DNA from 2 places in the Nocardia gipuzkoensis genome. Region 1 is predicted to be linked to the other one. Evidence: riboswitches for the same ligand, from Rfam matches in the RefSeq annotation. Region 1 holds a riboswitch; the other holds the start of a gene.
The links. Region 1 has a riboswitch for S-adenosylmethionine ahead of LTT66_RS09975 (rhodanese-like domain-containing protein). Riboswitches for the same ligand answer to the same signal wherever they lie in the genome.
Positions count from the first base shown of each region.

Region 2: linked by a shared signal. The riboswitch ahead of LTT66_RS06935 (PLP-dependent transferase) and the one ahead of LTT66_RS09975 (rhodanese-like domain-containing protein) in region 1 are both predicted to bind S-adenosylmethionine.

Region 1 covers NZ_CP089225.1:2,164,060-2,171,329, forward strand. Annotated here, with positions in the region: gene LTT66_RS09965 (serine/threonine-protein kinase) at 1-246, shown strand, start outside; gene LTT66_RS09970 (O-succinylhomoserine sulfhydrylase) at 270-1,484, opposite strand; gene LTT66_RS09975 (rhodanese-like domain-containing protein) at 1,481-1,897, opposite strand; SAM riboswitch class IV at 1,912-2,028, opposite strand; gene LTT66_RS09980 (Rv0361 family membrane protein) at 2,092-2,541, opposite strand; gene LTT66_RS09985 (FAD-dependent oxidoreductase) at 3,027-4,379, shown strand; gene LTT66_RS09990 (amidohydrolase family protein) at 4,464-5,342, shown strand; gene LTT66_RS09995 (DUF456 domain-containing protein) at 5,346-5,843, opposite strand; gene LTT66_RS10000 (alpha/beta fold hydrolase) at 5,880-6,701, opposite strand; gene LTT66_RS10005 (GAF domain-containing protein) at 6,916-7,270, shown strand, end outside.
Region 2 covers NZ_CP089225.1:1,483,541-1,490,810, reverse strand. Annotated here, with positions in the region: gene LTT66_RS06955 (DUF3017 domain-containing protein) at 533-778, shown strand; gene LTT66_RS06950 (nitroreductase family protein) at 826-1,473, opposite strand; gene LTT66_RS06945 (winged helix-turn-helix transcriptional regulator) at 1,543-1,920, shown strand; gene metX (homoserine O-acetyltransferase MetX) at 1,941-3,098, opposite strand; partial or broken gene LTT66_RS06935 (PLP-dependent transferase) at 3,095-3,274, opposite strand; SAM riboswitch class IV at 3,501-3,611, opposite strand; gene LTT66_RS06930 (TetR/AcrR family transcriptional regulator) at 3,638-4,366, opposite strand; gene LTT66_RS06925 (MFS transporter) at 4,495-5,994, shown strand; gene LTT66_RS06920 (NADP-dependent isocitrate dehydrogenase) at 6,356-7,270, shown strand, end outside.

The DNA of each region.
Region 1 (7,270 bases):
GATCAACGGCTGGTGACCACCGGCGGCCGCTCCGTCCCGCCCGACGCGGTGGTCACCGCCGAACTCAATTCGCCCGGCGACTCCGCGCGCCTCGCTCCCGGCCGCGTCAGTACGATCCGACTGGCCTTCGACCTGCCCGGCAAGAACAAGAACGGCAAGAAGAACGACAAGAAGGACGATGTCGCGAGCCACTTGATTCTGCGCGGCGCACCGTCGTCGCCCGGCGTCACCGTGCCGATCGGCTGACCGATCGCGCGACGGTTCCGTGGTCAGGAAAGGGCGTGGTCGAGGTCGTCCAGGAGGTCTTCGACGTCTTCGAGGCCCACCGAGATGCGCACGACGCCGTCGGTCAGGCCGATGGTTGCCCGGCCTTCGGGGCCCATGGCGCGGTGGGTGGTGGTGGCCGGGTGCGTGATCAGGCTCTTGGCGTCACCGAGGTTGTTGGAGATGTCGACGATGCGCAACCCGTTCAGGACTTCGAAAGCGCGCTTCTTCGCCTCGTTCTGGGGTGCGTTCAGCTCGAAGGTGACCACGGTGCCGCCTCCGCTCATCTGACCGGTGGCCAGCGCGTGCTGCGGATGTGATTCCAGGAACGGGTATCGCACCCAGCTGACGGCCGGGTTGCTCTCCAGGAAGCGGGCGATGCGCAGGGCGGACTCCGTGGAATGGCGCACCCGCAGCGGCATCGTCTCCAGACCCTTGAGCAGTGTCCACGCGTTGAACGGGCTCAGCGCCGGACCGGTATGGCGCATCAGCGTTTTCACCGGCCCGCCGATGTAGTCCTGCGCGCCCAGAATCGCGCCGCCCAGCACGCGGCCTTGCCCATCGATGTGCTTGGTGCCCGAGTAGACCACCACGTCGGCGCCGAGTTCGAAGCCACGTTGCAGCAGCGGAGTGGCGAACACGTTGTCCAGCACGACTTTCGCACCCGCCGCGTGCGCCAGCTCGGTTACCCGGCGCACGTCGACCAGCGTCTGCATCGGATTGGCGGGCGTCTCGAAGAACACCGCCTGGGTGGGCACCGACAGCGCCTGTTCCCACTGGTCGAGATCCTCGCCATCGACGAAGACGGTCTCCACGCCCCAGCGCGGCAGGATCTCGTTGCACACCACGAAGCACGAGCCGAACAGGCTGCGCGCGGCGACGAGCCGGTCGCCCGCGCTCAGCAGCGCGCCCAGCGCGGTGAACACCGCGGACATGCCACTCGCGGTCGCGAAGCACGCTTCGGCGCCGTCGAGCAGGCGCATCCGCTCCTCGAACATGGCCACGGTGGGGTTGCCGTAGCGGGAGTAGACGAAGTGCTCCACCTCGCCGGTGAACGCGGCCTCGGCGGCCTCGGCACTCTCGTAGACGAAGCCGGAGGTCAGAAAGAGCGCCTCGGCGGTCTCCTCGAAACCGGAGCGCCGCAGGCCGCCACGCACGCCGAGCGTCGCGGGGCCGACGCCGTCAGGCAGTGGCTTGTCGAACGCGCCGCCGGTGATCACGACTGCCGCCAGGGCAGTCCGAGGGCACGCCAGCCCGCGCCGCCGCGATGCCCGAATTCGTCGAGCGGGCCTTCGAAGCCCTCGAGCACGTTGTAGGAGGTGCGGTAACCCGCCGACGTGGCGGTGATCGCCGCGCCCACCGAACGCTGGCCGGAGCGACAGAGGAAGACGACGGGAGCATCGGGGTCGTGACCGTCGAGCGCCTGCTTCAACTGCTCGACGAACGCCTCGTTGCGCGCACCCGTCGAGTCGACCCACTCGATCAGCACGGTCGGCCGTTCGATGGAGCTCGTGTCGGGGACGCCGACGAACCTCCATTCCGCTTCCGTCCGCACGTCCACCAGGACGGCTTCGGGATTGTCCCGCAACAGTTCCCATGCCTGCTGCGGAGTGATGTCACCGGCATAACTCATGTGCACCTCCTGCGAATCCGCACTTGCCGCGCCCGGGACCGGGGCGCCGCCAGGTCGTCACCCGGAGCACCCCACCGCGGAGGAGGGTTGCCGACCAGTAATGCCGGGGCTTGACACTGGTTCTCATGACCTTCGACTGAGATTGCACCGACCCGGGTCACCCTGTCAAACCCTGGCGCGCACCGCGCGAACGCTCAGGTGCAGACCAGCCACTTGCCGCCGGACCTGGTGAGATTCCAGGTCGACGTCGCCTCCCGCCCGTCCACCTTCGTCGTCACGGTCGCCTTGCCCCGGTCGCCGTCCACCATGGGGCTGTCGATTTTCGTGATCTCGACCGGCTTTCCGGCGCCGTCTCGGCCCGCCAGCGGCGAGCGGCTCGCGTCGAAACCCTGGCAGGCGGTGCCCGGCGGCGGCACGGCGTCGCTGCGATTGGAGCCGTCGACGAAATTGCGGACGGCCGCCACGAGGCGGTCGGCTTCTGTGACATTTTTCTCAGCGGGCGACAGCACACCGCCGAGCACGATCGCGATCAGCACGATCGCCGCGACCACCGCGGCCGCGATGAACGGGGCCGCGGAGCGCTTGTCGGTCTGATCGACCCGGATGATCTCATCCTCGCCCGGGGTCGGCTGCTGTTCGCTCATGACTCGATGATCCCTGGTCGGCGCGGGTATCGAGCGCTCGGCCCCCGGCTCAGGACCGCGGCGATCACGACCGGGGCCGGGCGGCCGCGATAGGCGGCGCGGAACCGGGTAAGCGACGGATGTGGCTTGCGATGACATCCGCCGAGTTCACGCACCGCCGCGGGGTGGGATCGACCATCCCGATAGAATCGCGGAACGGCGTCCTGCTGTCATAGCGAATCGGCAGCTCCACGCCGCGGAACGGAGCACCGTGCAGCCACGAGCCGGCAACGCCGGCGTCCGCACCGGACGGGTGCGACGAGCCGGTGCGTCAACTTAGCCTAAGCTAAGCCCAGACGTCATTCATTGTTTCGACCATAAGGTGCGCGTAAAAGATGACCGAACAGAGTGCAGTAGAGGACGGCGGTGTCCGTGAGCCCTCCACGGTGACGCAGGCTTCCTCCTCCGGGCCTGACGCGCACACCGCGAAGACCCGCCCGCTCCGCATCGCGATCGTGGGCGCCGGACCGGCCGGGATCTACGCCGCCGACGCGTTGATGAAGTCCGATGCCGAGGTGAGCATCGACCTGTTCGAGCGCATGCCCGCGCCGTTCGGGTTGATCCGCTACGGCGTCGCGCCCGACCATCCGCGGATCAAGGGCATCATCACCGCCCTGCACAAGGTGCTGGACAAGCCGCAGGTGCGCCTGCTGGGCAATATCGACTACGGCACCGACATCACCCTCGACGACCTGCGCGCCTTCTACGACGCGGTGATCTTCTCCACCGGCGCCAACGCCGACCGCGCCCTGCCGATCCCCGGGATCGATCTGGACGGCTCCTTCGGCGCCGCCGACTTCGTCTCCTGGTACGACGGCCACCCCGACGTGCCCCGCACCTGGCCGTTGGACGCGGAGAAGGTCGCGGTCCTCGGCGTCGGCAACGTCGCGCTGGACGTCGCGCGCGTGCTGGCCAAGACCGGCGACGAGCTGCTGCCCACGGAGATCCCGCCGAACGTCTACAAGGGCCTGAAGGCCAACAAGGCCGTGGAAGTCCACGTCTTCGGCCGTCGCGGCCCGGCACAGGCCAAGTTCACCCCGCTGGAACTGCGCGAACTCGACCACTCGCCCACCATCGAAGTCATCGTCGACCCCGAGGACATCGACTACGACGAAGGCTCCGAAGCCGCGCGCCGCCACTCCAAGCAGGTGGACATGGTCGCCAACACCCTCGAGCAGTGGGCCATCCGCGACGCAGGCGACCGCCCGCACAAGCTGTTCCTGCACTTCTTCGAATCGCCCGCCGAGGTGCTCGGCGAGAACGGCAAGGTGGTCGGCCTGCGCACCGAGCGCACCCAGCTCGACGGCACCGGCAACGTCAAGGGCACCGGCGTGTTCAAGGACTGGGACGTGCAGGCGGTCTACCGTGCTGTCGGCTACCTGTCGCAGAACCTGACCCACCTGCCGTTCGACGACCAGGCGGGCACCGTGCCGAACGAAGCGGGTCGCGTGATCACCGACGAGAACGCCGACGGCGCCGCGCGGTACATGCCCGCCACCTACGTCACCGGCTGGATCAAGCGCGGCCCCGTGGGCCTGATCGGTCACACCAAGGGCGACGCCAACGAGACCATCGCCTGCCTGCTGGACGACGCTCCCAGCTTCGCACCGGCCGAGCGGCCCGAACCCGAGGCCGTCACCGAGTTCCTGGAGAGCAAGGGCATTCCGTTCACCACCTGGGCCGGCTGGTACCGCCTGGACGCGCACGAGCGCTCCCTCGGCGAGCCCGAGGGCCGCGAGCGGGTCAAGGTGGTGGAGCGCGAGGACATGCTGCGCGCCAGCGAACCGCACAAGGTCTGATCACCCGGCTGCGAACGACTCCGCTGCCACCGCGACACCCCCGCTGTGGCAGCGGAAAATCCGACACTGAGGCATTCTGTACAAGTGTTCGATGCCCACCTGCACATCTTCGACCCGCGGTTTCCGTTGGCCGAGAACGAGGGCTACCTGCCCGACCCGTTCACCATCGCCGATTACCGCAAGCGCATGTCGCGATTCGACATCGGCGGCGGCGCGGTGGTCAGCGGGTCGTTCCAGGGCACCGACCAGACGTACTTGAAGGCCGCCCTCGCCGAACTCGGTCCGGGCTGGGTCGGTGTCACCCGGCTCGACCTCGACGCCAGCGACGAGGAGATCCTCGAACTGGACCGCATCGGCGTGCGCGCGCTGCGCTTCAACCTCAAACGCGCGGCCACCGACATCACCGGGATGACGTTGCAGGCGCTGCGCGCGTACGAATTGGCGGGCTGGCACGTCGAGGTCTACATCGACGGCACGATGCTGGCCTCGCTGCAACCCGTCATCTCCAAGCTGCCCGCGCTGTCGGTCGACCATTTGGGCATGTCCGCGGAGGGCGTGCCTTTCCTGCTCGATCTCGTCGATCGCGGCGCCAAGGTCAAAGCGACGGGTTTCGGCCGGGTCGCCATGAACGTGGCCGACACGCTGCGCCGCATTCACGCCGTGAATCCCGAAGCCCTGATGTTCGGCACCGATCTGCCCGGCACTCGCGCCGGGCGCCCGTTCGAGGACTCGGACGTCGATCTGCTCTGTGACGTCGTGGGCACCGACATGTACGCGGTGCTGGAGGACAACGCACGCGCGTTCTACCGTCTCCCGGCCCGCGAGCGCACCGTCAGCACCGACCACGCCCCCACATTGCCGCTGTACCGCCCGGAACCGCCGACCCTGCGGCTGCGCCGCGACGAACTGCCCGACGAAAGCCGTGCGGGAGACACGATTCCGTTCCCCGCCATCGATCGGTAGCGCTCAGACGGCGAAGACGCCTACCACCCAGACCACGACGGCCAGCAGCGCGCCGAAGAGCTCGATCATGATGGACAGACCGACGCCCTTCAACGCGTGCACCGTCGCCTGCCAGGCCTGCCGGTTGACGCGCAGCCGCTGGAGTTCCGAAAGGTACACGCCGAGAACGAACCCCACGAACAGGCCGACCACCGGGATCACGAAGAAGCCGACCACGCCGAGTACCGCACCGAGGAAGACCGCGCGGTTGGACACCCCCGCGTCCTTCATCCTGCGCCCGGGCCAGGTGTATTTGACGACGCCGGAGAGCACCAGCAGCAACGTGCTGATCGCGAAAACCGTCCAGGCCGTGGCGCCCCCGGTCAGGAAGGTCCAGACGGCGATGGCCCCGAAGATCAGGATGACACCCGGCAGGATCGGCACGACGACCCCGACGAGGCCGACCAGAATCACAAGGCCGGCGAGAAGGGTGTACCACCCCTGATCAGACAGCGCGTCCACACGTGCAGCCTATAGCGGCGAGCGCTCCCGAGCTGTTCATGAGATTTCGCCATCTCGCAGGAACTCGGCGAGTGCTTCGTTGAAGCGCTCCGGTTCCTCCGAGAACGGCGCATGACCGCTGTGCTCGAAGCGCACCGCCTTCGCGTTCGGCAATTGCGCCGCGAGCCATTCGTCGAGCGGACCGGGGAAGATCTTGCTCTGCGCCCCGTAGATCAGCAGTGCGGGCACGGTGACCTCGGGCAGGACCTGCCGGAAGTCGGCGAAGGCCATGTCATACCAGACGGCGCAGGCCGCGGCGGTCGGCGTTTGCGCCGTCTCCGCGTACACCGCGTCGATCACCTCCGGTGGCGGGGTGTCGGCGAAGCATGCCGCGATGAACGGCTTGATCACCGACGGCCGCGCGTACTTCACCGCCTGCACGAAAACCGCGAGATCACTCTGGGAGTAGCCGCCCTGGAGCGGAAAGTCCCAGCCCGGCGCGTCGAGAAATCGCGGCGACTGGTCCACGAAGACCACCGAATGCAGCCGCTCACAATCGAACTGCTGAATGTAGGCGAGTATCACCGCTGTGCCCATCGACCAGCCGACCAGGCATACGTCATCGAGCGAGAGGTGATCGAGCAGACTGCGGATGTCCCGTGCGTACTGCGCGAGAGTATGCCCGTCGTCGGTCTTCCCAGAGGCGCCGTGCCCGCGAAGATCGAGATTGATCACCCGGTTTCCCGCCGCCAGGGCGGGCACGTTCTGCGCCCAGAAGGTGCTGTTCATGGTCCATCCGTGAATGAGCACGACAGGACGCCCGGTCCCGTGATCCTCGTAGTACATCGGCACACCGTCGGGCAGTTCGAAGTATGGCATCGACAACCTCCAGTTCACGAGAAATGGTTTCGCACACGATGGCGCGCATTCCTCGCGCGGAGAAGGCGCCGAACGGGGGTTGCATGAACGTTGCAGCGCAGCGCAACCCGTTGTCAGGGCGATGGCGCGGTACTTACTCTGGTCTCGACGCCAGGACGTCTCCGGGCGGTAGGACACTGTGGCCGATCGAAATACGACGAGGCACCCGCTTTTGGTGACAAGGCAGACGCACTTGATGCGTGCGGACGTGCGCGCCTCGTGGGATCGCGCCCGTGGTCGCGGCCTGCATCCGGACCGGCATCTGCCCGAGGTCGGCCTGACCGACGACGAGGTGCGCACCTGGCGCAGAAATCACCGGATGGCCTCGGTCTGGCCGGTCCTGTTCGCGAGCCTCGAGGGTGCCGCGTTCGAACCGGGCCACGTCCTGTTCGGCGCCGACGCGGACGGCCATTTGCTCTGGGTACAGGGCGATTCGACGACCAGACGAGCAGCGGGACGAGCCAATCTCGTGCCAGGAGCGCGCTGGCACGAAACCGAAGCGGGCACCAACGGCGTGGGCACCGCTCTGG
Region 2 (7,270 bases), 680 kb from region 1:
ACTCACGGTCCCGTGACAAGGACCGAGTGTTTGCCCACCCGGCGACAACGACAAGTACGCACTTTCGGGAGCAGTTCCGAACGTTCAGGTAAGTGGCCAGATGGCGGCGAGTAACACCGTGGCTTTTATGGCCGGAGTCACAATCGGCCGCCGTTATGTTCCGCCGATGCCGATAGACCGACGGCATAGTCCGGCACTTCGGTGGGGAAGTGCCGCCCGAGTTGGTGAAGGTCGTCGACGTGATCACGGTGGAGCCGCAGAAGACCTATGCCCGCTGGGCACCGGGGTGCAGCGGCGGCCGGATGCTCTCACCGGCTGAGCACGACGCATGGATGAGGTCACTTGGCAGGTGAGCGGCCGCAACCCGGGCCCCTCAGCCGCCGTCCGGCCGTTCGGCTCGAAGAACCTCCGGCGGACCGGGCGTGGGGGAGTCTGCAAGAATCTGGGTGTGACCGATGCCGACACGCCTATCGCGGAGCACCGGGGTGGTGCCCGGAGTCTGGGGGCGCAGTTTCTGCGCTGCCATCTGCCGATGGCGGTTGTGACGCTGGTCATGGTGGTGGCGGTGGTGTTCGTGGCGTCCGACCGGTGGCGGCGCGGCGCCTTCTTCTTCGGCGGTGCGACGCTGCTGGCGGCGGCGTTCCGATTGTGCCTGCCGACCGCGCAGGTCGGGCTGCTCGCGGTGCGCAGCAAACCCTTCGACGTCGGCGCGCTGACCCTGCTGGGCTCGAGCATCCTGTTCCTCGCGGCCACGATCAACACGCTCGGCGTCGGCTGACAGCTCGAGCGATCGGCGACCCGGCCGGGCCGGGTCGCCCTAGGTGATCAGCGGGCAGCGGCGTATCGCTCGGCGAAAATCGTTCGTTCACGCGGCCGTCGCCCGGGATGGGGCGGGACTGCGTCGCTGTAGCCGATGGTGATCAGCACCGCTATGGCGAGATCCTCGCGGTCGCCGATACCGATGGCTTCCTTCACCAGGTCCGGGTCCCAGCCGTTCATCGGTGCGGAGGCCAGGCCGAGCCCGGTGGCGGCGAGCATCGCGTAGGTGGCCGCGATCATCGCGTTCTTGACGGCGTTCTCCCGCAGCAGTCCGCGCTGCTCCAAGGCCAGGTACTCGGCGCGCGCGTCGAACAACGCGGTGAATTCGGCGTTCCACGCGCCGTTGCGGCCGGCCAGTTCGGCGATATCGGTGTTGTGCTTCCGCCAGGCGGCGGCATCGGCGACGAAGACCAGCACCACCGGCGCCTCCTTCGGCTGCGGCTGACCGAACGCCGCCTTCGACAGCGCGTCACGGCCGGACGCACTGGTGACGACCACGATCGACCGGTCCTGCATGTTCCACGCGCTCGGTGCCTGCATCGCCAACTCGAGCAATTCCTCGATCAGGTCGGGCGGCACCGGGTCGGGGCGATAGTGCCGTACCGTGCGACGTCCTCGAATCGCATCGGCCACCGAAAGTATCTGTGTTTCCATATTTCTTACTATTGGAGAGTCACACTCCAATGGGAAGAAGGCACTTTTCAGTGCGCTACACTCCGATAGGTGCGCACGTATCTCGAAGATTCGGGTCTGCCCGCCGACGTCTACTCCGCGAAGTGCCCCACGCGGGAGGTCCTGGACCACATCGCGGGCAAGTGGACGGTGCTGATCATCGACGCGCTCGCCGAGGGAACCATGCGGTACACCGATCTACGCCACCGCATCGACGGCATCTCCCAGAAGATGCTGACGCAGACGTTGCGTCAGCTGGAGACCGACGGATTCGTCACGCGGACAGTGCATCCCACCGTGCCGCCGCGGGTCGAGTACACGCTGACGGAGCTGGGTCACAGCCTGCGCACGCCGATAGCGGCGCTGCGGGAGTGGATCGAGACCAATATCAACCGAATCGAAGCGGCGCGGCGGGCCGCGGCGCTGTGAGGTGGCGACCAGCGAACCGGTCAGCGTTCGGGTCGCACACCGGTCCGGGCTAGTCGCATGGTCTCGGTCAGCAGTTTCGACACCGCCGCCGCCTCGGTGAGGAACCCGTCGTGCCCGTCGCGGGAGTGCACGATCTCCAGTCCGTCGCAGCCGGGGAGCAGATCGGCGAGCTCCTGCTGGGTACGCAGCGGGTACAGCCGGTCGGAGTCGACGCCACCGACCACGCAGGGCACCGGCGTCGCCGCGAGCGCCGCCTCGATGCCGCCGCGACCACGGCCGACGTCGTGGCGGTTCATCGCCTCGGTCAGCAACACGTAGGTGGCGGGATCGAAACGCTGGCACAACTTCTCGGCTTGGTGGTCGAGGTAGCTCTGCACCGCGTACCGGCCGCCGTTCCACGGGTCCTCGTCGCCCTGCGGTTTGTTCTCGAATCGGTGGTCCAGCTCGAATTCGGTGCGGTAGGTCAGGTGCGCGATCCGCCGAGCCAGGGCCATGCCCGTCGTCGGGGCGCGGCCGGTGCCGTGATAGTCACCGCCCTGCCAGTCCGGGTCGGCCTTGATCGCCGCGATCTGAGTGGTCTGGGTACCGATCTGGTCGGCGGTAGCGCGAGCGCCGACCGCCAGCACCAGCGCCGCGGCGACCCGCTCCGGTGCGCCGACCATCCACTCCAGCACCCGCATGCCGCCCATCGACCCGCCCACCACGGCGGCGAGCCGCTCGACGCCGAGCAGGTCCAGCAGAGCGGCCTCCGCGGTCACCTGGTCGCGGATGGAGATCTCGGGAAACCTCGCGCCCCATGGCTTTCCATCAGGGGCGAGAGTGGATGGCCCGGTGCTGCCCTTGCAGCCGCCGAGCACGTTCGTCGCGATCACACACCATTCGTCGGTGTCCAGCGGCGCGCCCGGCCCGACCATGCCGTCCCACCAGCCGGGCATCTCGTGTACGTCGTCGGGCTTGCCGACGACGTGCGAATCGCCGGTCAGCGCGTGTTCGACCAGCACGACGTTGTCCAGTCCGGGGGAGAGCTCACCCCAGCGTTGCACCGCCAGGCGCACGTCCGGGATGACCGCTCCGTTCTCCAGTCGCACATCGCCGATGGCGATGGTGCCGAGCTGCCCGTCCGAGGGCGGCAGGGCGACGGCGGAGGTCCGGGCGCTCCGTTCGGTATCCACGGTCACGTCGTCGCCGCCGCGAAACCGGCGCGCAGATCGGCCGGAATGTCCTCGAGGCCGACCGCGAGACGGACCGGTTCTGGGGCGAGCCGTTCCTCGGGTGTGAGCTGCGAATGCGTCGTCGACGCGGGGTGAATCACGAGGGAACGCACCTTCCCGATGTTAGCCACGCGGGTGTGCATGGCTGATCCGACCTGAGTGGGGTGCGTAGTCCGGTAGGTCGGCAGGGCGGCCGCATCGATCGGTCCGTCCGGAGTCCGGCCCGATTGCTCGGTCTCGAAGGACCACTGCGTCGGGTCGTGTTCGGCCCCGCGCACGGTGGATTCACTCATGGTTTGCTCCCAAAAGGTGTTCGCCGGTACAGCAGGGGTTAGCGGTGTGAACAACAACACATGCCGGCGACCTCCTGGTACGCGCTTGCTCCCGGCTTTCGGGAGCCAGGTCATCACCCGGAGCACCCCACCGCGGATGGAGGGTTGCCGACCAGCGAGCCGGGGCTTGGCGCTGATACTCATGACCTGCCCGGCATCATAACCGGCGGTCCGTCAGCGTCCGAAATCCTCCAGCGCACGCCCCTGATCGGAGGCAGTCGGCGCGACGCAGCAGCTGCGCACGAATTCGTCGTAGGTCTCGGTGAAGTTGGAGCGCCCGGCCCGGGCCGCGGTGGCCATGTCATCGTCCAGGAACAGGTCGTCCGAGCACTCCATGCCGACGTGGCCGATCAGCTGCCAGGTGCCGACGATGAGCCGCACCGCGCGGGCGTCCGGTTCGGTGCCGAGGCGCTCGGCGACCACCGCGGCGATGGCGGTGTTCTTGTCGTCGGCGTGTTCGAGACTGCGCGCGCTGACCGACGGACTGCTGCGCAGGATCCGCTGCATCTTCTGGAACTGCCGGAACGACAGCGGGTCGGCCTCACCCGCCTCGGCGGCTCGATCGACCACGGACAGGAAGGCCTGCCGCAGCGCGGCGAGTTCGTTGCCGGTGCGCGGCAGCTGACGCAGGGTCTCGGCCACGGTGCGGCCGAAGTCCTGGACCGGCCCCAGCACGATGTCCTCTTTGCTGTCGAAATAGCGGTTGATCGTGCGCGGCGAGACATCCGCGGCGTTGGCGATCTGCTCGATCGTGGTCGCCTCGAAGCCCTGGGCGTCGCACAGGTCGAGGGCCGCCGCGATGATGCGCAACCTGGTCTGTTGCTTCTTGCGTTCGCGCAGGCCCGGGGCGCTCGCGGCAGCTGCAGCGGCGCTCGTGCCCATCGACGTCGATGACTCGAGCATGTCCCGATGGTAACCCAACCCTCCGTTCTTCTGTCCGTAACAGTCAAATGTCGTATTGCGACATTTTTCGCTTGACGACAAATGGCGTCCAATGCCAGGATGGCTTCAGTTCATCGAGGGACGAGGAGATGACCGTGACGGACACGGCGACAGCGGTGCACGCGCCGCACAAACCGGGCGGCTCAGCGCGCTGGCTCGCGCTGGCAGTGATCGCATCGGCCCAGCTCATGGTGGTTCTGGACGCCACCATCGTGACCATCTCGCTGCCGTTCGCGCAGCGTGATCTCGACATCAGCGACGGCAACCGGCAGTGGATGCTCACCGCCTACACGCTGATCTTCGGCGGCCTGCTGCTGCTGGGCGGCCGGATGGCCGACTACCTGGGGCGCCGCCGGATCTTCATCATCGGCCTGATCGGCTTCGCGGGCGCTTCGGCCCTGGCCGGTCTCGCCCAGAACGGTGCGGAGTTGTTCGCCGGACGCGCGCTACAAGGCGCGTTCGCCGCACTCTTGGCCCCGGCCGCGCTCTCGCTGCTGTCGGTGACGTTCACCGAGCCAGGTGAGCGGGCCACCGCCTTCGGCGTGTTCGCGGGTATCTCCGCGGGCGGTGCGGCGCTCGGCCTGATCGCGGGCGGCGCGCTCACCGAGTACGCGTCGTGGCGCTGGTGCCTGCTGGTCAATACGCCGATCGCGCTGCTCGCGCTGCTCGGAGCGCTGGCCTGGGTGGCGAAGGACGTGCCGGCGCCGCGCGTCGGGGGATACGACATGCCCGGTGCCGTCACGGTGACGCTGGGCCTGATCGCCATCGTGTACGGCTTCAGCCGCGCCGCCGAGGACGGCTGGCTGGCCGGTGGCACCCTGGCGCTGCTGATCGCCGGACCGGTTCTGCTCGCCGCCTTCGTGGTGATCGAACGGCGGTCGTCGAACCCGCTGTTGCCGCTGCACATCCCGGGCGAGATCAACCGGGGCGGGGCGTTCCTCGCGGCACTGCTCATCCCGATCGCGATGTTCGCGATGTTCCTGTTCCTGAGTTACTACTTCCAGATCACGTTGGGCTACTCGGCGCTGAAAGCCGGCTTCGCCTTCCTGCCCTTCCCGGCGGGCATCGCGATCTCGGCGGGTGTCACCAGCGCCCTGCTGCCGAAGCTCGGCCCCCGTCCGCTGATGGTGGCGGGCGCCGTGCTGGGTGTCATCGGCTTGGTACTGCTGGCGCAGCTCGGCTACGGCGACAGCTTCCTCGCCGGGGTGCTGCCTGCCCAGGTGCTCATCGCGCTCGGCATGGGCCCGCTGTTCGTCGGGATGCAGACGGTGGCGCTGCACCAGGTGGAGGAAGCGGACTCGGGTGTGGCGTCCGCGCTGCTGAACGCGGCGCAGCAGGTCGGCGGCGCGGTCGGGACGGCACTGCTGACCACCATCTCGGTGCAGGTCGCCGAGACCTTCGCCCAGGACAACCCCGGCATCGACAACCTGGCCGCGCGCGCCGCGATCCACAGCTACGACGTGGCCTTCTACGTCGGCGCCGGGTTCTTCCTCGCGGCCATCCCGATCATCGCCCTGATGATCCGGGACCGGCCGCAGAACCTGATCGAAGGCTCCGAGGAGGGGGCCCGGGTTCCGGTCGCGGTCTGATCCATCGGCGGCGAGGTCCGCGCAACGTCACGGCGTTGTGCGGACCTCGCCGTTTTGCGGGGAAGTTGCCGAGCTCGAACGGAAGGCGGATCATAGCGGCGACGGCGGTTGCGCGGGTGCCCGTCGCGGTGCTGAGAGGCACCGCTGACCTACCAATCGGTAACAAAGGTGGCCCAGCTCACTCCGGGGGCTGCCCGTGCGGTGAGGACTTCGGCAGCAGTACGCTTGTCTTGTTTGCACCACACGTCTCGCGGACAACGCGGGACATATACGTTGTCTGTTGGAACAGCTGGGGTCCGCTCACAAGCGTGTTCGCCTGGCCGTGCAATGAGGGCACCATCCTAGGAGGACACGAAGATCCATGTCCAAGATCAAGGTTGAAGGCACCGTCGTAGAACTCGACGGCGACGAGATGACCCGGATCATCTGGCAGTTCATCAAGGACAAGCTGATCCACCCCTATCTCGACGTGAACCTGGAGTACTACGACCTCGGCATCGAATACCGAGACAAGACAGACGACCAGGTCACCGTCGACGCCGCCGAGGCCATCAAGCGGCACGGCGTCGGTGTGAAGTGCGCCACCATCACCCCGGACGAGGCGCGGGTCAAGGAATTCGGTCTCAAGAAGATGTGGCGTTCGCCCAACGGCACCATCCGCAACATCCTCGGCGGCACCATCTTCCGCGCCCCGATCATCATCTCGAACGTTCCCCGGCTGGTTCCCGGCTGGACCAAGCCGATCATCATCGGCCGCCACGCTTTCGGTGACCAGTACCGCGCCACCGACTTCAAGGTGTTCCAGGGCGGCACCGTCACGTTGACCTTCACCCCGGACGACGGCAGCGAGCCGATCGTGCACGAGGTCGTGAAGATGCCCGAGGACGGCGGTGTCGTCATGGGCATGTACAACTTCCGCAAGTCGATCGAGGATTTCGCGCGGGCGTCGTTCAACTACGGCCTGCAGCAGAACTACCCGGTGTACATGTCGACGAAGAACACCATCCTCAAGGCCTACGACGGCATGTTCAAGGACACGTTCCAGGACATCTTCGACGCCGAGTTCAAGAGCCAGTTCGACGCCGCGGGCCTGACCTACGAGCACCGCCTCATCGACGACATGGTCGCCTCCTCCATGAAATGGGAGGGCGGTTACGTCTGGGCCTGCAAGAACTACGACGGCGACGTGCAGTCCGACACCGTGGCCCAGGGCTTCGGTTCGCTCGGCCTGATGACGTCGGTGCTGCTCACCCCGGACGGCCAGACCTGTGAGGCC